DNA from 2 places in the Nocardia sp. NPDC055321 genome. Region 2 is predicted to be linked to the other one. Evidence: riboswitches for the same ligand, from Rfam matches in the RefSeq annotation. Region 2 holds a riboswitch; the other holds the start of a gene.
What was found. A riboswitch is a leader RNA that binds a small molecule or an ion and turns the genes downstream of it on or off. The one in region 2 is predicted to bind cobalamin.
Positions count from the first base shown of each region.

Region 1: it holds a riboswitch for cobalamin, as region 2 does, so the genes downstream of both, ACWIGI_RS27025 (ABC transporter substrate-binding protein) here and ACWIGI_RS17070 (ABC transporter substrate-binding protein) in region 2, are expected to answer to the same signal.

Region 1 covers NZ_JBSHMS010000017.1:194,780-199,591, reverse strand. Annotated here, with positions in the region: gene ACWIGI_RS27035 (hypothetical protein) at 67-522, opposite strand; gene ACWIGI_RS27030 (MerR family transcriptional regulator) at 600-1,229, shown strand; cobalamin riboswitch at 1,388-1,583, shown strand; gene ACWIGI_RS27025 (ABC transporter substrate-binding protein) at 1,613-2,650, shown strand; gene ACWIGI_RS27020 (FecCD family ABC transporter permease) at 2,647-3,645, shown strand; gene ACWIGI_RS27015 (FecCD family ABC transporter permease) at 3,708-4,709, shown strand; gene ACWIGI_RS27010 (ABC transporter ATP-binding protein) at 4,706-4,812, shown strand, end outside.
Region 2 covers NZ_JBSHMS010000009.1:238,645-243,456, reverse strand. Annotated here, with positions in the region: gene ACWIGI_RS17080 (ABC transporter ATP-binding protein/permease) at 1-788, opposite strand, end outside; gene ACWIGI_RS17075 (ABC transporter permease) at 785-1,756, opposite strand; gene ACWIGI_RS17070 (ABC transporter substrate-binding protein) at 1,770-3,368, opposite strand; cobalamin riboswitch at 3,383-3,567, opposite strand; gene ACWIGI_RS17065 (family 1 glycosylhydrolase) at 3,624-4,812, opposite strand, start outside.

The DNA.
Region 1 (4,812 bases), on a different contig from region 2:
CTCTCCGCGCACACCCGCGCACGCCGTGGATTCGGCTGTGCCGCGGGCGTTCTCCCCGCGCCGGAATCAGAACCGGTCGATGCCCGCGAGCAGGACGGTCGCGCCGGAGATGACGACGCCGGTGACGAGGGTGGCAGCGCCGAGCCACACCGCGGCGATCAGGCGATTCGGACGAACGGGGTCGGTGCCCAGCACCGAGAGGAAGAACCCGGCGGGCATCAGGATCGCCGCGGCCAGGACCGCGATCGCACCGCCGTTCGCCCAGCCGGGGCTGGCGCCGGCGGCGTTGCCGAGCACGGCCAGCAGCAGGCCGAGCATCACCAGGACCCCGGCGTGCGCGTGCCCGGCGCGGAAGAAGGATTTCTGCAGCTCGTTGGTCTCCTGACCGCCGGTGACGACGCGGAGCAGGAACGTCCCACCGAAGGCGATGGTGGCGACGGAGATGATGGTGGCACCGAGAACAATGCTGATCAGGGGATCGATCAGGGTGGCGTACACGAGGACTCCCGCGGGTTCGTACACTTGATTGGATACTGTTACTACCCAATATTGGATAGTGCTAGTACCTAATGTCAAGGCGCCGAGCGAAGGAGACCCGCGTGCTCATGTCGGAGTTGGCGGCACGGACCGGCGTGCCGATCCCGACCGTGAAGTTCTACCTGCGCGAAGGCGTGCTGATGCCGGGCGAGGCCACCAGCGCCACCCGCGCGCGCTACGGCGAGACGCACGTCCAGCGGATCGCCCTGATCAAGGCGCTGTCCGGGCTCGGCCTGTCGATGGCCCAGATCCGCGCGATCGTCACCCTCATCGACGAGCCCGGCCGCCCCCTGCTCGACACCCTGGCCACCGCCACCGCCCTGCTGCCGCCCGCCGTCGACCCCGGCGAACCCGCCGAGTACCCGCGCGCCCGCGCCGCGCTCACCGCCCTCGGCCTCGCCGTCCCCGACGACTACCCGGCCGTGGCCCAGCTCGAGCACGCCCTCGCCGCCGCCGAGGCCGCCGGGATGCCGATGACCGAGGAGCGCCTGCGCGCCTACGGCCCCGCCGTGCTGGCGATCGCCGAGTACGACATAGCCGAGATGCCCCTCGACTCCGCTTCCCGCGCAATCGAATACGCGGTGCTGGGCACAGCCCTCTACGAACCGGTCATCGCGGCCCTGCGGCGCGTCTCGCACGCCGAACTCTCCGCCCGCCGCCTCGCGCCGAAGCCGGATGGGCACGTCGAGTAGCACTCCCGGGCCACGCCCGCACCGACCGGGACACGAGCGGCAACTCCCCGGGTCGCGACGGCACGGGCCCGGGCGAACTCCCTCGAGCCCCTCACGCGGATCCGAGCACACCGGATCCGTCCGCACCCGAGCGCTTCCCGTGCTCGCGCGTGATCTTGGTACAGTCCCTCCGCCGTGGTGTTCGGGAAACCGGTGTGAAGCCGGTGCGGCCCTCGCCACTGTGATCGGGAAGTGAACAGATCTGTCCGGACGGAGTGATCCGCCGGGGCCACTGGGGTGCCCGCGCCCTGGGAAGGCCGATCGTTCACGCGGTATCCCGTCAGCCAGGAGACCGGCCACGGCAGGCAACACCCCATTCCACGAGGACCTGGAAGGCGGTCTCGGTGACCCCATCTGTTTTCGCGCGCCTGCGTACCGGCGCGCTGCTCGCCTGCGCGCTGCTGCTGACCGGTTGCGGCGTCCAGGCCGGACCGGCGGCCGACGGCGCGAACGCCGTCACCCGCGCAAACTGCGGTATCGACGTCGCCGTGCCGGGGCCGCCGCAGCGCATCTACGCCGCGTACCAGCCCTCCATCGAGATCGCGCACGCCCTCGGCGTCACCGACCGCCTGGCCGGGACCGCGTTCCTGGATTCGGCGGTGCTGCCGGAATACCAAGCCGCGCAGGCGAAATCCCCCTACGTGGAGAAGCTGCCGAGCCGGGACGAATTACTTTCACAGACACCGGATTTCGTGCTGTCCGGCTTCAACGGCGTGTTCGCGACGTCGTCGCAGAGCAGCGTCGGAACCCGGGCGAGCCTGCACGATCTGGGCGTGGAGACCTGGGTGCTGAGCCCGCTGTGCCCGAGCGCGGACGGTCTCGCGGACGAGGCCATCGACCCGGCGACCGTGCGCTTCGACAACGTGTACGCCGACCTGCGGGACCTGGGCGCGCTGTGGGGCGTGTCCGAGCGCGCGGAGACCGTTGTCGCCGACCTGAGTTCGCGCATCGAGGCGGTGCGCACCAAGGTCGAGGGCGCGGCCCGGCCGACGGTCGCGGTCGTCACGCCCAAGGACGACGGCTCCTACACCGTCGCGGGCGGCATCGATTTCGTCAGCCGGATCATCGAGGCCGCGGGCGGGGTCAACGCGTTCGCCGATCTCACCGAACGCCGCAACGTGCAGATCGGCGCGGAGCAGCTCATCGCCCGCGATCCCGACATCATCCTGACCAGCCTGTGCTGTAAGGCGAGCTACGTGCGCGCCGACGCGCAGCCGCAGGTGGACAAGCTCACCGGCAATCCCGCCTTCGCCAATCTGAAAGCCGTGCGCGCGAAAACGGTGCACCCGTTCCTGTTCGCCGATCGCGCCGCCGGGGTGCGCATCGCGTACGCCACCGAACTCGTCGCCGGACTGATCCACCCGGATCTGTTCGCGCGGTGATCGGCACCGTGCGCGGCGCCGGTCTGCTGCTGGCCGGGGCCGCGCTGGCCGCGACCTGCGCGGGCTCCATGCTGATCGGGACGCACCCGCTCGATCTGGCGGACGTGCTCGCGGCGTTCACCGATTTCCGGGGCGGCGACACGGACCGGATCGTGCGCTACATCCGCCTGCCGCGCACCGTGGCCGGGCTGCTGGCGGGCATCGCGCTCGCCCTCGCCGGGGCCGTCATGCAGGGCCTGACCCGCAACCCCCTGGCCGGGCCGGGGCTACTCGGCATCAACGCCGGCGCGTCACTGGCGATCGTGCTCGCCATGGCGGTTGTCGGACTGAGCTCGGCGGCGGGCCTGGTGTGGTTCGCGTTCGTGGGCGCGGCGGTGGCCGCGGTGTTCGTATACACCCTGGGCTCCTTCGGATTCGGCGGCGCGACCCCGGTGAAACTGGTCCTGGCCGGGGCCGCGTTCACGGCTCTGTGCGGGTCGATCACCACGGCGATCACCCTGCTGGACCGCACCACCTTCGACAACTTCCGCTTCTGGGTGGTCGGCTCGCTCACCCGGGCGAGCCTCGAATCCCTGTGGGCCGTACTGCCTTTCCTGGCCGTCGGCGCGGCTCTCACCGTCGCGGTGGCGCGTTCGCTCAACGCCCTCGCCATCGGCGACGACATGGCGCGCACGCTCGGCACCCGCCCGGTAGTGGTCCGAGGTCTCGGTGCGCTGAGCGTGGTGCTGCTGGCGGGCTCGGCGGTGGCGATCGCCGGTCCGATCGCGTTCATCGGCCTGGTGATTCCGCATATCGCCCGCGCGTTCGCCGGGCACGACTATCGCTGGGTGTTGGTCTGGTGCGCGCTGCTCGGACCGACCCTGCTGCTGTTCGCCGACATCGCCGGCCGGGTGCTCGCCCAGCCGCAGGAGATCCAGGTCGGCATCATCACCGCCTTCGCGGGATCGCCGTTCTTCCTCTATCTCGTGCGCAACCGGAAGGTGGCGACCCTGTGACAGGACACGAACCGAGCGTATTGCCCGGGGGGACAGTGCTGTTGCGCTCGCCCGGACAGCGAGTGGTCATTCGGGTCCAGCGCCGCTCGGCCCTGCTCACCGTGGCCCTCACGGCCGCGGCCCTGCTCGTGGCGGCGTGGTCGCTCACCGTCGGGCACTATCCGCTGACCGTCGCCGACGTGCTGCGGGTCCTGGGCGGCGGCGGCACGCTGATCGAGTACGACGTGGTGGTGGCCGATCGCCTACCCCGGGTGCTGACCGGCCTGGGCACGGGCGCGGCCTTCGCGATCTCGGGCGCGATTCTGCAGCGCGTCGCCACCAACCCCCTGGTCAGCCCCGAGATCATCGGCATCAATACCGGCGCGTCTCTGGGAGCGCTGGTGGTGAGCGTCGTGCTCGGCGGATCGGGCCTCGGCCTGGTCGGCGGCGCGCTCGCCGGGGCCTTCGCGGCCATGGCGCTGATCCTGGCGGTGGCGACCAAGGACGGGCTCGACGGCTACCGCCTGGTCCTGGTCGGCATCGGGGTCACGGCCATGCTGTCCGCGGCCATCGCGTTCATCCTGACCCGCGCGAACATCTACCAGGCCCATACCGCGGCCATGTGGCTCACCGGCAGCCTGACCGGACGCGATTGGCTCCACGTGGGATTCGCGACCGCGGCGGTGGCCGCGGTGCTGCCGCCGTTGATCGTGTTCGCCCGGGCGCTTCCGCTGCTCGAACTCGGTGACGACCTCGCCCACTCGCTGACCGGACGGCGCGCATCGCAGCGGACCACGCTCGTCGTGCTCGCCGCGCTGGCCGCGGCACTGGCCACCGCGGCGGCCGGGCCGATCGCCTTCGTCGCCCTGGTGGCACCGCAGATCGCGCGCCGCCTGCTCGCCGGCCGCGGCGCCGCGCTCGCACCCGCCGCGGCGGCCGGCGCGCTGCTGGTGGTCACCGCCGATCTGGCCGCGCGCCGGCTGTTCCCGGCCGAACTGCCGGTCGGGGTCGTCACCGCGATTCTCGGCGCGCCCGTTCTCGTCTACCTCCTCGCCCGCGCTACTCGAATCGGACACGCAGGATGACCGCACATCTGACCACCGCCGGACTCGGCCTCGCCTACGGCGGCGCCGCCGTCGTCACCGGCGCCGACCTGGACTTCCCCGCCGGCCGGTTCACGGTCATCGT
Region 2 (4,812 bases):
CTCGGCGGCGCGACGGCGTCGTTGGCCCGGTCCGTCACCATGTTGACCGAGACCACCAGCACCATGATCGCGAGCGCCGGGGCGAGCACCGACCACGGCTGCATCGAGAACCCGGGCCGATTCTCGGTGATCATCAGCGCCCAGTCCGAGGACGGCGGCCGCATGCCCAAGCCGAGGAAGCCGCTCACCGCGACCAGCGAAATGGTCGCCGACATGCGCACACCCGCGTCGGCGAACAACACCGCGCGGAGATTGGGCAGCACCTCGACCACGGCGAGCCGCCACAGCGGTTCGCCCCGGGCGCGCGCGGACTCCACGTATCCCGACGGCGCGAGTTCCAGCACCCGCGTGCGCACGATCCGGATGATCCACGGCACCGACGCCAGCGCCGCGGTCAGCGCGATCGCGATCGGCCCCGCGCCCACGGCCGTGGCGATCACGGCGATCAGCAGGAACCACGGGAGCACGATGATCGCGTCGGTGGGCCGGATGATCCAGCGATCCCAGCCTCGGCGCAACCCCGCGAGCAGCCCGAGTCCGACACCGAGCGCGTAGGCCACCGCGAGCGCCGGCAGCGCGATGGCGAGCAACGGCAGCCCGCCGTGCAGGACGCGCGAGAACACGTCGCGACCGACCACGTCGGTCCCGAAAAGATGCTCCGCCGACGGCGATTGGAACGGCCGCCCGGCCGACACGGTCGGGGAGTGCGGCGCGAGCACGGGCCCCAGCACGACGAGCAGCAGCATCGCCGCCAGCACCGGCAGCCACAGCGAACGAGATCGCTTCATACCCGCTCCCCCAGCACCGCGTGCCGCGCCCGCGGGCTCACCAGCAACGTGCACAGATCCGCCAGCAGATACACCACGATCCCGACCGCCGCCAGCAGCACCGCCGCCGATTGCACGAACGGGAAGTCGCGAGCCTCGATGGCGCGCAACAACTCCTGCGAGAGCCCGGGAAACGCGAAGAGCGTCTCCACCACCGCGACACCGCCGATCAACCCGACCACCGACCCCGCCAGCGGATGCAGGGAGGCCGACAGCGCGTTGGGCGCCACGTGCCGCAGCATGAGCCGCAACCCGCCGACTCCGTTGAGCCGCAACGTCTGTACGTACGGGCTCGCCATGACCTCGGTGGTCTGCGCGCGCACCATCCGCACCGGATGCGGCAGCAGCCCCAGCAGCAGGCAGGTCACCGGCAGCACCAGAATCTCCGGCCGGCTCCACACGCTCGCCCCGGTCGGCACCAGCGACACCGCGGGCAACAGCCGCAACGAGAGCGACACCGTGGCCACCAGCAGCACGCCGAACACGAAGGAGGGCATGGATTCCACCGCCAGCGACCCGACACTGATCACCCGATCGGTGCGGGTACCCGGGCGCGCACCCGCCAGCAGGCCGAGCCCGAGCGCGATCGGAATCAGCAGGGCCGCGGTCAGCGCCGCGAGCGCCACGCTGTTGCCGACCCGGCCCAGCAGCACCTCGGCCACCGGTCGGCCGGAGATCAGCGACTCGCCGAAATCGCCGCGCACGAACCCGGCGACCCACTCGGCGAACCGCACCGGCGCGGGCCGGTCCAGTCCCATGTGCGCACGCAGGGCGGCCAAGCGCTCCGGGGTGGGATCACCGCCGCCCGTGCGCGAGGCGACGACCGTCGCCGCGTCCGAGTCCAGCGTCTCGAACAACCCGAAGACCAGCAGCGCCACGACGAACAGCACGACGATCCCGCCGCCGGCCCGCCGGGCGGCATAGCCCATCACGACCGGCGAATCATTGCTCGGCCAGCCAGGTGGTCGCGTAGTTCGCCCAGTCGTCGGTGCCCGGCACACCGTCACGCACCCCGCCCACGTGCACGCGGGCCGCGTCGGGCCGCTTGGCGAAACTGTGCAGGATGTACCCGCCCTCGTCCCAGAGTTCGCGCTGCAGTTCGCGATACAGGGTGGCCCGGCGCGCCGGATCCATGGCCGCGCGCGCCTGCGCGAACTTGGCATCCCAGCCGGGCCGCTTCCAGCCGGTGCCGTTGCTCGGCGAATCACTGGTCATGGTCTGGCCGTAGAAGTAGTCGAGACTGTAGTTCCACCAGCCGATGTGCGACAGCGGGGCCTTGCCGCTGACCTGGGAGAAGTAGGTGTCCGCCGGCACCGATTCGAGCTTTATCGTGATGCCCGCGACCTTGGCCTGTTCGGCGAACAGCGTCGCGGATTCCAGCATGCCGGGGAAGCCGTCGGCGGTGGGCAGGGTGACGGTCAGATTCTCCTTGCCCGCCGCCCGCAGCAGCTCGCGCGCCTTCTGCGGATCGTAAACACGCTGGGGCAGATCGGCGTCGTAGAAGGGCGCGCCCTTACCGTAGATGTCGTTGCCGAGTTCGGCGTAGCCGTAGTACACCGAATCCACCATGGCCTGCCGGTCCACCGCCAGCCGCATGGCCTGGCGCACCCGCACGTCGTCGAACGGCGCGGTGTCCACGCGCATCTGGAACGCGCCCATGAGACCGGCCGGCGGGGTGACCACCGTGATGTCGCTGTCCCCGGACAGGTTTCGCGCCTGCAGATACGAGATCTCGTGCACCACATCGGCTTCCCCGGACAGGAAGGCGTTCACCCGGGCCTCGGTCTCGGCGATCTGGATGATCTCCACCTCGTCCAGGAAAACCTGCCCGTCCCAGTACTTCTCGTTGCGCCGCAACAGGATCCGGTCGCCCGGAGACCACTTGACCAGCGCGAACGGCCCGGTGCCCACCGGCAGCACCGACCCGTCGATGACGCCGGTGCCGTCCTTGACGATGTAGCAGTACCAGCCCGCGAGCACCGAACCGAAGTCCGCCAGCGGCGTTTTCATCTGCACCGTCACCACGAGATCGCTCTCGGCGCGGGTGCGCGACATGTCGACCGCGGAGAGATCGCCCGAGGAGTTCCGGGCCGGATCGAGCATGCGCTGGAAGCTCCACAGCACATCGCGCGCGGTCAGCGGGGAGCCGTCGCTGAACAGCACGCCCGGCCGCAACGTGATGCGCCATCGGCTGCCATCGGCATTCGGCACGACCGACTCCGCCAGCCGGTAGCGCAGCGTCAGGTCGTTGTTGTAGGCGACGAGCTTGTCCCAGACGTTCTTGGACACCGCGCCGCCGGCCGAACTCCCGGCCTGATGCGGATCGAGCACGTCCGCGCTCGCCGAGCGCCCGGCGATCACCGTCCGCAGGCGGCCGCCCGGCCGGGGCGGGCCCGAGGCCGCGGTGCGCGCACCGGTGTCCGAGCCGCAGCCCGCCAGAACGCCCGACGTGCCGAGCAGGACGGCCCCGAGCGCGCCCGCGCTGCCGAGCAGGAATGTGCGGCGGCCGACATCCGGCCGTCGCGGTGTGTAGTTGTTCATCAATCCTCGTTGGTGTGATCCCGATACCGCGGGCGCAGGTATCCTGGCTCCCGGATCGACACACCCCGCCGGCCTTCCAACCTGGGCAGGTCGTGACCATATTTCGGCGGATTGCTCCCCGGTGACAGTTGCGGGACAGCCCCGGATTCACACCGGTGTTCCCTACGCCGGATACCGACCCTACGGGACGGACCGGGCGCGCGGGGGACGCCCGCCGGACCGGCGGCAGCGGCTCGGTCGCGCCGCCGGGCGCGGCTATTCGACCACGGCGGGCGCCGCGCAGCTGTCCGGAACGGCGACGAGCGAGCAGGTCACCGGGTACCGCGTGGGCTTGTAGTCGCTCGGGACTCCGCCGCGCGCGGTGATGTCGCGGTAGGCGGCGACACCGTCGGTGGGACGGCGGGTCAGGCTCGGATCGTGCTGGGCGTCAACGGTGTACAGGCCGAAGCGGGCGGAGTAGTCGCCCCATTCGTAGTTGTCGGTGAGGCTCCAGTAGTTGTAGGAGACCACGTCGACGCCGTCAGCTTTGGCGCGCTGCAGCCAGTAGACGGTGTCGCGCAGATGATCGCCGCGGGTGTAGCCGTCGTCGCGACCGCCGTCCGGGCCGGTGGCCAATCCGTTCTCGATCACGCGAATGGGCTTGCCGGGGAACCGCGCCGCGATGTGGCGGAGCACGTAGTAGATGCTCTCCGGGGCCTGGGTGCTCTTCCAGAACTCCCCGGTCGCGCCGTACGCGGCGGACAGGTCGGTGACCGAGGTGGAGTAGTAGTGATCCACGCCGATGAAGTCCAGGCTCTCGCGCATCTGGTCCGGGAACAGCTGCTCCAGCCACGACTGCACGCCCGGGATCGGGATGTACGCCAGATTGGAGGAGACCTGCGCGTCCGGCTGCACGGAGTGGATGTGGCGGTAGATGTCCCGGTGCGCGGCGACGATGCCGGACACCATCGCGCCCGCGTTCTCCGGGCGCAGACCGCCGTACATGAGCTCGCGCCGGACGTATTCGGTCGGCTCGTTGAAGGTGATCCACAGCGGGCGCGCCCACGCGTAGCGATCGACCACCCGCCGCGCGAAATCGACCAGTTCCGAGGACATCTCGGGTCGATTCCAGCCGCCGCGATCCACCTCCCACCCGGGATGGACCCAGTGGTTCAGGGTGATCATCGGCCGCATGCCGGAGTCCACGATCCGCGCGATGACCGCGTCGTAGAATGCCCACCCCGCCGGATCATCGCTCCCCGGAACGGTTTCCACGCGCGACCACTCGACCGAGGTGCGATAGATCCCCACCCCCAGGCTCCGCGCCCGCGCGATGTCGGCCGCGTAGTTGTGGAAGAAGTCGACCGAGTTGCCGATGGGCTCGCGCACCCGGCCCTGATCCCCGTACCGCAGCCAGTTGCTGTCGGGGCTGTAGCCCTCGGACTGGAATCCGGACTGCGCGACA